Regions from separate parts of the Selenomonas sp. AB3002 genome, predicted to be linked through region 2. Evidence: riboswitches for the same ligand, from Rfam matches in the RefSeq annotation. Region 2 holds a riboswitch; the other holds the start of a gene.
The links. Region 2 has a riboswitch for cobalamin ahead of P159_RS0101625 (methylmalonyl-CoA mutase family protein). Riboswitches for the same ligand answer to the same signal wherever they lie in the genome.
Positions count from the first base shown of each region.

Region 1: another riboswitch for cobalamin. It lies ahead of nikB (nickel ABC transporter permease); the one in region 2 lies ahead of P159_RS0101625 (methylmalonyl-CoA mutase family protein).

Region 1 covers NZ_JNIO01000008.1:1,285,297-1,289,965, reverse strand. Annotated here, with positions in the region: gene P159_RS0114160 (heavy metal translocating P-type ATPase) at 1-256, shown strand, start outside; gene P159_RS0114155 (MATE family efflux transporter) at 366-1,703, shown strand; cobalamin riboswitch at 1,763-1,967, shown strand; gene nikB (nickel ABC transporter permease) at 2,073-3,008, shown strand; gene nikC (nickel transporter permease) at 3,008-3,823, shown strand; gene P159_RS0114140 (ABC transporter substrate-binding protein) at 3,879-4,669, shown strand, end outside.
Region 2 covers NZ_JNIO01000002.1:274,088-278,756, forward strand. Annotated here, with positions in the region: gene scpA (methylmalonyl-CoA mutase) at 1-341, opposite strand, end outside; gene P159_RS0101625 (methylmalonyl-CoA mutase family protein) at 338-2,530, opposite strand; cobalamin riboswitch at 2,701-3,049, opposite strand; gene P159_RS0101630 (FAD-dependent oxidoreductase) at 3,234-4,669, shown strand, end outside.

The sequences.
Region 1 (4,669 bases), on a different contig from region 2:
AGTGACCATCCACTCCGAGGACCCCAACCGCCTTATGGAGGCCCTGCAGCTGGGCAAGCGCACCATGGATCTGGTGCACCAGAACTTCATGGCGACAATCCTGGTGAATTCCTCCGCCATGCTGTTGGGAGCTTTGGGGCGCATCAATCCTCTGTGGGCAGCGGTGATCCACAATACGGCCACTCTGGCTGTGGTGCTGAACAGCTGCCGCATCCTGCGGCCCAATGCGCCGTTGTTTGCCAGGAGGCGTCGCTGAGCAGTTTGACGAATGAGGCTGTCTATATCCCCCGGGGGGGCTTGCGCAGGCAGAGGCAGCTTGTTATCATCTAATTGATATTGATTATTAGGTGATAAGGAGTTTCAGCATGCGCATACCGGACGAGGACAGACATTATCTGAATATAGCAATGCCTGCTGCCCTGGAGGGCCTGTTTATGGTGCTGCTGAGTTCTGTGGATATCATCATGGCAGGCATGCTGGGAACGGCGGCTATTGCGGCGGTGAGTATCTTTACCCAGCCCAGGATGATGCTGCTTTGTGTGGTTCGCTCCATAGCGGCGGTTCTGACGCTGCTCACTGCCAGGAAGTTCGGTGAGGATAATACACAGGAAGTGCCCGTGCTGCTTGCACGGACACTTTTTTGTGCTGTTATTTTCATGGGCATATTGCATGTCTTGTTCTTCTGGCAGCTGGAGCGCATTCTCTGCTGGATGGGGGCGCAGGAAGAGTATCTGGCAGCGGCTCTGTCCTATGGGGACATCGCTCTGCTGGGGGTATTCCTAACCACTCTGGCCACTGTCCTGCAGGCAGTGCAGCTGGGCTATGGCCACACCAAAGAGGTGATGAGCGCCAACCTTCAGGGCAATCTGGTGAATGTCGTGGGCAATGCTCTGTTCATCTTTGGCCTGGGCCCCTTTCCTGCGCTGGGGGTGACGGGGGCTGCTGTGGGTACGGTCATTGGCACCAGCTGGACTCTGGCAGTTTCTGCCCGCCAGCTGGGGGGCAGCGCTATGCCGGGGGACTGGCGGGCTTTTTGGCCTGACAGGTCATATTTCCGGGAATTCTTGCCAGTCTTTGCCGGAGTCTTCAGCGAGCAGGGGTTCGAGCGCATCGGCATGGTGCTCTACACCCGCATGGTGGCGGAGCTGGGCACGGCAGCTTATGCCGTCCATGCCATCTGCATGAATTTCTGCGATTTCTATTACTGCTTTGCCGGGGGACTGGGCAAGGCCAATATGGTCATGGCAGGCCACGCTCACGGGGCAGGCGACTGGGCTTACTGGCAGCGGCAGCTGCGGGCCGGGCTCAAGTGGAGCTTGATTTTTTCCCTTGTTTCTTTTGTGCTGACCTTCAGCTTGCGGGAAGAAATCTTCAGCCTCTACTCCCATGAAGTGGGATTGCTGCCCTTAGGGAGCCTGGTCATGATTTTCGTGGCGGCGGTGAGCTTTCCGGAGGCCCATGCCCTGGTGTGCGCCGGCGTGCTCCGGGGCAGCGGCAGGACCAGCCAGGTGGCAGCCTATTCCTTTGTGAGCATCGCCTTCCTGCGTCCCCTGATCACGGCTTTCTTCCTGCAGGTGCTGGATATGGGCCTGCCTGGTGCCTGGCTGGCTCTGGCCATCGACCAGTCCATCAGGGCTGCCTGTGCCTCCTTCCTGCTGTGGCGCCTGTGGCAGGGGCGTCCCCAGCCTGCCTGCGAAACTTGACAGGCTGGGGTAGGTAGTGGTAAAATTTTGCCTGTTGTAATTTTCATTGAAAACAATTCTATATTGAGATTGGATTGGGTGTCGAAAGGAATAGCATAGTTCCTATGACTTAATAGAGAAGCCGGTAAAAGCCGGCGCGGTCCCGCCACTGTAACAGCGAGCTTCATTGCATTGATGTCACTGGAAAGAGCAAAGTCTTTCTGGGAAGGCGCAAGGAAGTGATGACCTGGAGCCAGGAGAACTGCCTGATTGACAATCACCGTTTGACCCGCGAGCGATGGGGATGGGGATTTTGCTGGAGAAGTATATGGTGGACCTGTCTGCATTTTTGCGGGCAGGTTTTTTATGTTTATGGGGAGATGAGAAACTTTGCAAAAACTTTTGGGCAAGATGTCGCAGATGCTGATTACCCTCATAGGTGTCAGCTTCCTGACCTTTTGCTTGACCTATCTGGCCCCCGGGGACCCGGCGGCCATGCTGCTGGAGGCGGGGGACACTATCGTGTCACAGGAAACCCTGGACAAGACCAGGGCGGAGCTGGGACTGGACAAGCCCTTCCTGGTGCAGTATGTGAACTGGGCAGGAGGCGTGCTGCAGGGTGATATGGGCATATCCTACTCTGCCAAGAAACCGGTTACAGAAAAGCTGCTGGAGGGCTTTGCAGGGACGCTTACTTTGGCGGCTGTGACCATCGTCTTCGTGCTGCTGATTTCCCTGCCGCTGGGGATATGGTCTGCGATTCACAGGAACGGCTGGCAGGATCATCTGGTGCGGGGCATTTCCTTTATCGGGGTGTCCATGCCTTCCTTCTGGATAGGCCTGCTCTTCCTCTATGTCTTCGGCCTGAAGCTGGGCTGGTTCCCTATTGCCAAGTCGGCTGTGACATTGGAGGGCATCGTGCTGCCTTCCCTGACCCTGGCCCTCTATATGTCCTCCAAGTATATCCGCCAGGTGCGCACTGTGTTCCTGGAGGAACTGCAGCAGGATTATGTGGTGGGGGCAAGGGCCAGGGGGCTTTCGGAGCAGGCTATCCTGTGGAAGCACGTCTTGCCCAATGCCATCCTGCCCCTCATCACCCTGCTGGGCATGTCCATTGGCTGGCTCCTGGGGGGCGTGGCGGTCATCGAAATGGTGTTCTCCTGGCCTGGCATCGGCAATATGGCGGTGCGGGCCATCTCCATGCGGGACTATCCTCTCATTGAGGGCTTCGTGCTCTGGATTTCCATAGTTTACATGGGCATCAACGCGCTGGTGGATCTTTCTTATGCTTATCTTGACCCGCGGCTGAAAAAGGAGGGGAACTGATGGCGGTTTTTCGTGAGAACAGGCTTTTCGCCTTCTATACAGCTCTGGTGGTATTTGTGGTGCTGCTGGCCATCTTTGCCCCTTACCTTGCTCCCCAGGACCCCATGGAGGGAAACATGAAACTGGTGCTGCAGACGCCGTCGGCAGAGCATATCCTGGGCACGGATAAATTGGGCCGGGATATTTTCTCCCGCATTCTCTGCGGCACCCAGGTTTCTCTCTTCATGGCCCTGTGCCTGGTGGCGCTGATTGCCGCTGTGGGCACGCTGGTGGGAGTGCTGGCTGGGTTCTTCGGGGGCTGGCTGGAAACCATCCTCATGCGCCTGGCGGATATGATGCTGGCTTTCCCGGGCATCGTGCTGGCCATTGCCATCGCAGGCATCCTGGGGGGCAGCGTGGTGAATACCATCCTGGCCCTGCTGGTGGTGAGCTGGGCCAAGTACGCCCGGCTGGTGAGGAGCCTGGTGCTGCGCCTGCGCAATCAGGATTTCATCCAGGCAGCCAGGATCCAGGGGGCCCGCACCGGAGCTATTCTCTGGCGCCATGTGCTGCCCAATGTGCTGCCCATGGTGGTCATCACGGGAGCCATGGACATCGGCACCATGATGATGGAGATTGCGGGACTGTCCTTCCTGGGCTTCGGTGCCCAGCCTCCCACACCGGAGTGGGGGCTGATGCTGAATGAGGGGCGCCAGTATATCCAGTCGGCTCCCTGGCTCATGCTCTATCCGGGGCTGGCCATCTTCAGCGTAGTGGCGATATTCAATCTGTGGGGGGACAGCCTGAGGGATGTCCTTGACCCGCGGCAGGAATAAATATGTTGTCTCTCTTATTTTTTAGAAAAGGGGAATGCGTGCAATGAAGTTCAACATGAAGAAAGTTTGGAAAGCTGTGGCTATGGGGCTGTGCGGTGCGGCTCTGACGGCTGCTCTGACCGGCTGCGGGGCAGACAAAGGGGGGAGCGCCCAGCAGGGTGTGCTGAAGGTGGGTGTCACCAACTTCGCCGACACTCTTGAGCCTACCCAGAATTACTTTGGCTGGGTGGTCATGCGCTACGGCCTGGGTGAGTGCCTTACCAAGTTTGACGAGAAGATGAATGTGCAGCCCTGGCTGGCCGAGAGCTGGAACATCAGCGACGACCATCTCACCTGGACTTTCAAGATCCGTGAGGGCGTGAAGTTCTCCAATGGCGACGAGCTTACGGCTGAGGCTGTGAAGGCTTCCATCGAGCGTGCCTTCGCCAAGAACAACCGTGCCGCTACTTTCTTCAAGTACAAGGAAATCAAGGCTGAGGGGCAGACCCTCACCATCGTGACGGAAAAGCCCATGCCCAATATGCCGGGCTTCCTGGCGGACCCCCTTTTCATCATTGTGGACACCAAGGCCGAGGCAAATCGCGACTTTGCCAAGGAAGGCCCCATCTGCACCGGTCCCTACATGGTGGAATCCTTCGTGAAGGAAAAGGCTGTCATGAAGAAGAACCCCTCCTACTGGGATGGGGAAGTACCCTTTGAGACGGTGGAGATTCCCTCCATTGATGACCCCAACACCCGGGCCATGGCTCTCCAGTCCGGCGAGGTGGATATGGCTGTGAACATCGCCGCAGGTGACATGGACACCTTCCGTGGCAATGACAAGTTCTTCGTGGACGAGATTTCTTC
Region 2 (4,669 bases):
TGGCCTGCAGCCAGATTCCTGCGATAGAAGGCATTTGACTCCTCTGCTGTGGAGAAGCCTGCGTACTGGCGCACCGTCCAGGGACGGAAGACGTACATGGTGGAGTAAGGCCCCCGCAGGCAGGGAGGAATACCGCTGGCAAAGTCCAGATGGTTCATGTGGTCATATTCGTCATGGCCATAAAGGGGCTTCACGGGCACATGCTCCATGGTACGGCGGGTGAGAGCCTCAAACTCCGCCCCGGCCTGGGCCTCGAAAAGCTTCTTCCAGTCCCCTGCCGCCCCCTGGGGAGCATCTTTCAGGCTTATCTGGGTGAAATCAGGATTTGTGTAAGCCATTATGCAATCATCCCTTTCTTCTTCTGCAGGAGCTGCAGGATCTGATAGCAGTTGGCACGGACGTGGATATACTCATCAATGCCCGCCTGGTTGTAGGTTTCCAGCATATCCTGGGGAGCAGCCCCGGCCAGGAATACTGTGGCTTTGGGCAGTACCTCATGGAGCTTCGGCGCCAGGGCCGGCACAATCTCGGGATAAGTGGCATCAGTAGAGCAGATGACCACGGCATCTGCCCCGGACTCCTTGGCAGCCAGGGCTGCTTCCTCCACAGTCTGGAAGCCATTGTTGCCAAGCACCTCAAAGGCACCCACCTGCAGGAAGCCCGTGGTGAAATCAGCCCTGGCCTTGTGCTGGGGGATGGGGCCCATATTGGCCAGGAAAATCTTCACATTATCATCATGCTCAGCCTTGAACCCCTCTGTAAGCTTCCTCAAGGCCTCAAAGCGCTCGCTCCAGCGGTGGGGCTCGATGGCTTTCACCTGTTCCTCACCCTTGTTCCCCCCATGGAGGGCTTCTGCCAGTTCCTCAATGGTGGCGCCAGCGCAGGCAGCAGCTACGGCAGCTTCCGTCACTCCAGCCTTGGCAGAGGAAAGTTCAGCCAGCTTTTCTTCTTTGAACTGCTCGTCAATATCGGCCAGATAGCTTTCCACCTCAGCCTTGCGCTGCTGCTTGATTTCCTCCACATCTTCGGGACGCGGATCAAGCAAAGTCTCCGTCATGTTGGGATACATATTGTTGCCTACGATACGGTCCTTGCGGGTCTCGGCTGCCTTGAAACGGGCGCTCAGGACGCTGGCAATCTCATCCTGGGGATAGCCCTCCTGCAGAGCCTTCAGGATACCGCCCTTGGCCTCTATCTTCTGGAACTCCTCCCAGATTTTTTCTTTCATCTGCTTGGTAAGAGTCTCCACCGCCCAGGAACCGCCAGCTGGGTCAATGGGCTGCAAGAGGCCGAATTCCTCCTGCAGGATGATCTGCACATTGCGGGCAATGCGGCGGGAGAACTCATCCCCCTTGCGGATGGGCTCGTCAAAGGGACTGCTCTCGAAGGAATCAATGCCCCCCACTACCCCTGAGAAAATTTCCGTGGTATTGCGGAGCATATTGACGTAAGGGTCATAGACGGTCTTGAAGAACAGGGCGGGCTTGGCATGGATGTGCATGCGCCTTGCCTCCTGGCTGCCGCCGAAGGCTTCAACAATCTGCGCCCAGAGGGGACGCAGGGCCCTGAGCTTGGCAATCTGCAGGAAGAAATTGGCCCCCATGGAGAAGCCGAAGACAATCTGCTTCGCCGCCTCGTCGATAGTCAGCCCTCTGTCCATCAGCGCCCGCAGATAAGCCACCGCCATGGCAAGGGCATAGGCAGCCTCCTGCACATCATTGGCACCGCCCCGGCTGAATACATCACTGCGGACAAAGACCGTGGCCAGGCCCGGAGCGTTTTCCTTAGCCCACTTGGCGGCTTCCGCCATCTCATCATAGAGCTTGTCCAAAGAAGCAGGCAGTTCCCCTTCTTCAACCAAAGCCCCCAGGGGATTTGCTCCCACAAATCCCTTGAGCTGCTTCAGGTCCGTGCCGGAGGACTTCAAGGCCCCCACTGCCAGAGCCAGCATGGGCAGAGCCGTGGCCCCGGCGTAGATATAGAGGGGGTACTTGTCCAGCTTCAGCCCCTCCAGCAGGGTATGCACATCATCAAGGGTGGTCAGGGACACGCCCTCATCACCGGGGGTCTCCGCCTTTCTCACATCCCTGGCAGCCAGGGTGGCCTTGTCCAGGCGGATATTGTAGACCGTGGAACCCTTCTCCTGCTCATGGCGCAGCAGCTCATTGTTTTCCTTGGGGCTGGTCTCATCGCAGGACTGGGCAATGCCCCAGGGCCTCCCAACATAGCCGCTGGGCTGTGCCCCCCTGAGGTAATCCCCCATGCCGGGGAACTCCCCCTTGGGCAGGATATCCTCCGTATCCTTGCGGAAGTACATGGGGTCGAAGGTAATGCCCTCATAGGTCTTGGTATACATTTTCTTCTCAAAGGGTGCCCCCTTCAAGAGAGTGATGCAGGCCTCCTTCCACTCCTCATAGGTGGGAGGAGTGAATTCATCCAGTGGCACATCGGGAAAGTCCGTCTGCTGCTCGGCCTTTTTCAGGATAGCCTGAAGGTCGAGCTCGCCGCTTTTTTCCAGCTCGTTGCTCATACTGCAGCCTCCTTGTGTGATTTGTGAAACCCAACAGAAAAGGCAACCCACCTGCAAGCGCGCAGACGGATTGCCTAAAAATGGCCACAGCAAAAAAGCCCTAAGCCCAATCCCCTACCCATCGCTCGCAGGCACATAAGGGAACCAGGCACGATGCTTCGGCTCTCTTATACGGTGATGACAGAACAGGCAGTTCTCCTGGCTCGGCTTCATGGCCCTGCACGCCTTCCCAAGGTAAGCATATCTACCCCAGTGACCTCATGTGCAGGACTCCACCCTACAGTGGCGGGACCGCTCCGGCTTAGGGCGTGTTGATTAAATGAGCTTTGCCCAGATTTGCGGGGATTGGCTGTCCATTGCAAGGCGACAAACCGGAGGCATAGCGGCGCTATGTCGAGGATTTGTCAACGAAGCAGGGACAGTCAAGACCCGTGAAGATGGGCTGAGCGAATTAATCAACACGCCCCACACCGGATTCCCTATTAAGTACCTAAGTACACCTGTTCCCAGCCATATTAAGTTGCTATTTAAATATTATTATCATTTATAATTTTTGTCAATATTCCCTGCTCCATTTCTGAAGTCCCTTTCCTCTTGCCTTTTCCCGGCCCGGCTGCATGATATACATGAGGAAAAGCAGGAAAAACAGGCATGCTGATAGAATAGAACCTCTGCATGAGTGCGATATGATGGAGGTGTGTTTATGGATAAATCATTTGCAATCCCTATATCCAGGCGCAGTTTTATGAAGATGATGGGCCTGGCCGCAGCTGGGACAGTGCTCGGCCTCAAAGATGATGCCGCAAGAGTGGAAGCTGCTTCTTCCATGATAAATGCGATGGATTTCAACAACGCGGAGCTTCCCGTACTCTTCAATGCGGATGTCTGCGTGGTTGGCGGCGGTGCGGCTGGTACGGCGGCTGCTGTCAGCGCTGCACGGAAGGGAGCGAAGGTTGTCCTTGTGGAGCGCGGCATTTCCCTCGGAGGTCTGGCGACCCAAGGGTGCGTTTTCCCCTGCATGCCTACTTTTGTCGAAGGCAGTGATACTCCCTACATCACGGACCTGAACAAGCGCATGGAAAAACAGGGGTCCTCGCCCTCCCTTGGCATAACTACCGATACATATTATGGAGGCGGCAGATCACAATATGTGCCAGAATATCTTGCCTACGTCTACGATGAAATGTGCGAAGAGGCCGGCGTAAATATACTTTACAACGCTTCCCTGGTGGGAGCGGTGACCAATGAGGGCAGGATTGTCTCCTGTATTCTCCAAACCATGGAGGGATTGGCAAGGATAAACGCCAAGGTGTTCATCGATGGCACGGGAGACGCATTGCTTTCCCGGTTTGCCGGCGTTCCAGTGGAAAAAGGCTCAGAAAAGACGGGGCACAACCAGCCCATGAGCCTGCGTTTTGAAATGGGCGGCATTGATGTAGGCAAGGTCTTCCATTTCTTCACGAAGAATCTGAAAGATGATTATACCCGTGGGCTTTTCGTCAAGATTGTGGAGGAAGCTCTGAAGGAGAAGAGACCGCCCTTCTTCGAGTTCGCGAAGTGGAAAAAGAATGAGCAATTCTTCAATGACGGTGTCACCCACGGTGAGTTGACCGAAGATGATATCCTGTACATACAAGCCTTCACCATTCCAGGCAAACCCACCGTAATGTCCATGAACTGCCCGGAGATGCCGCCGCTGGGCTTCAGCTCCACGGATGCTGTGTCCTACAGCAAGGCTGTGACCTTCGGCCGGAAAATGATGCGCCGTCTGGCAGGATTCTTCATCAAGAATATTCCTGGCTTTGAGAAAGCATATATCAGCCGCGAAGCAAGCATGGTGGGCGTGCGGGAATCATGGCGGATCCGCGGGAAATATTATATGGATGCCGAAGATTATCTGAAAGCACATCATTTCCCCGATGCTGTCTGCTGCACTGCATACCCCATCGACATCCATGATGTGAAGCTGGAGCTCTTTGAAAAGCTGAAAAAAGGACAGTATTACGAAATCCCCTACCGGGCCTTGGTGACCAACGAGATTTCCAACCTGCTGGTAGTGGGACGCTGCGCCAGCGGCAGCTTCGCCGCCCAGGCTTCCTTCCGCATCCAGCCCACCTGCATGAGCATGGGTGAGGCAGC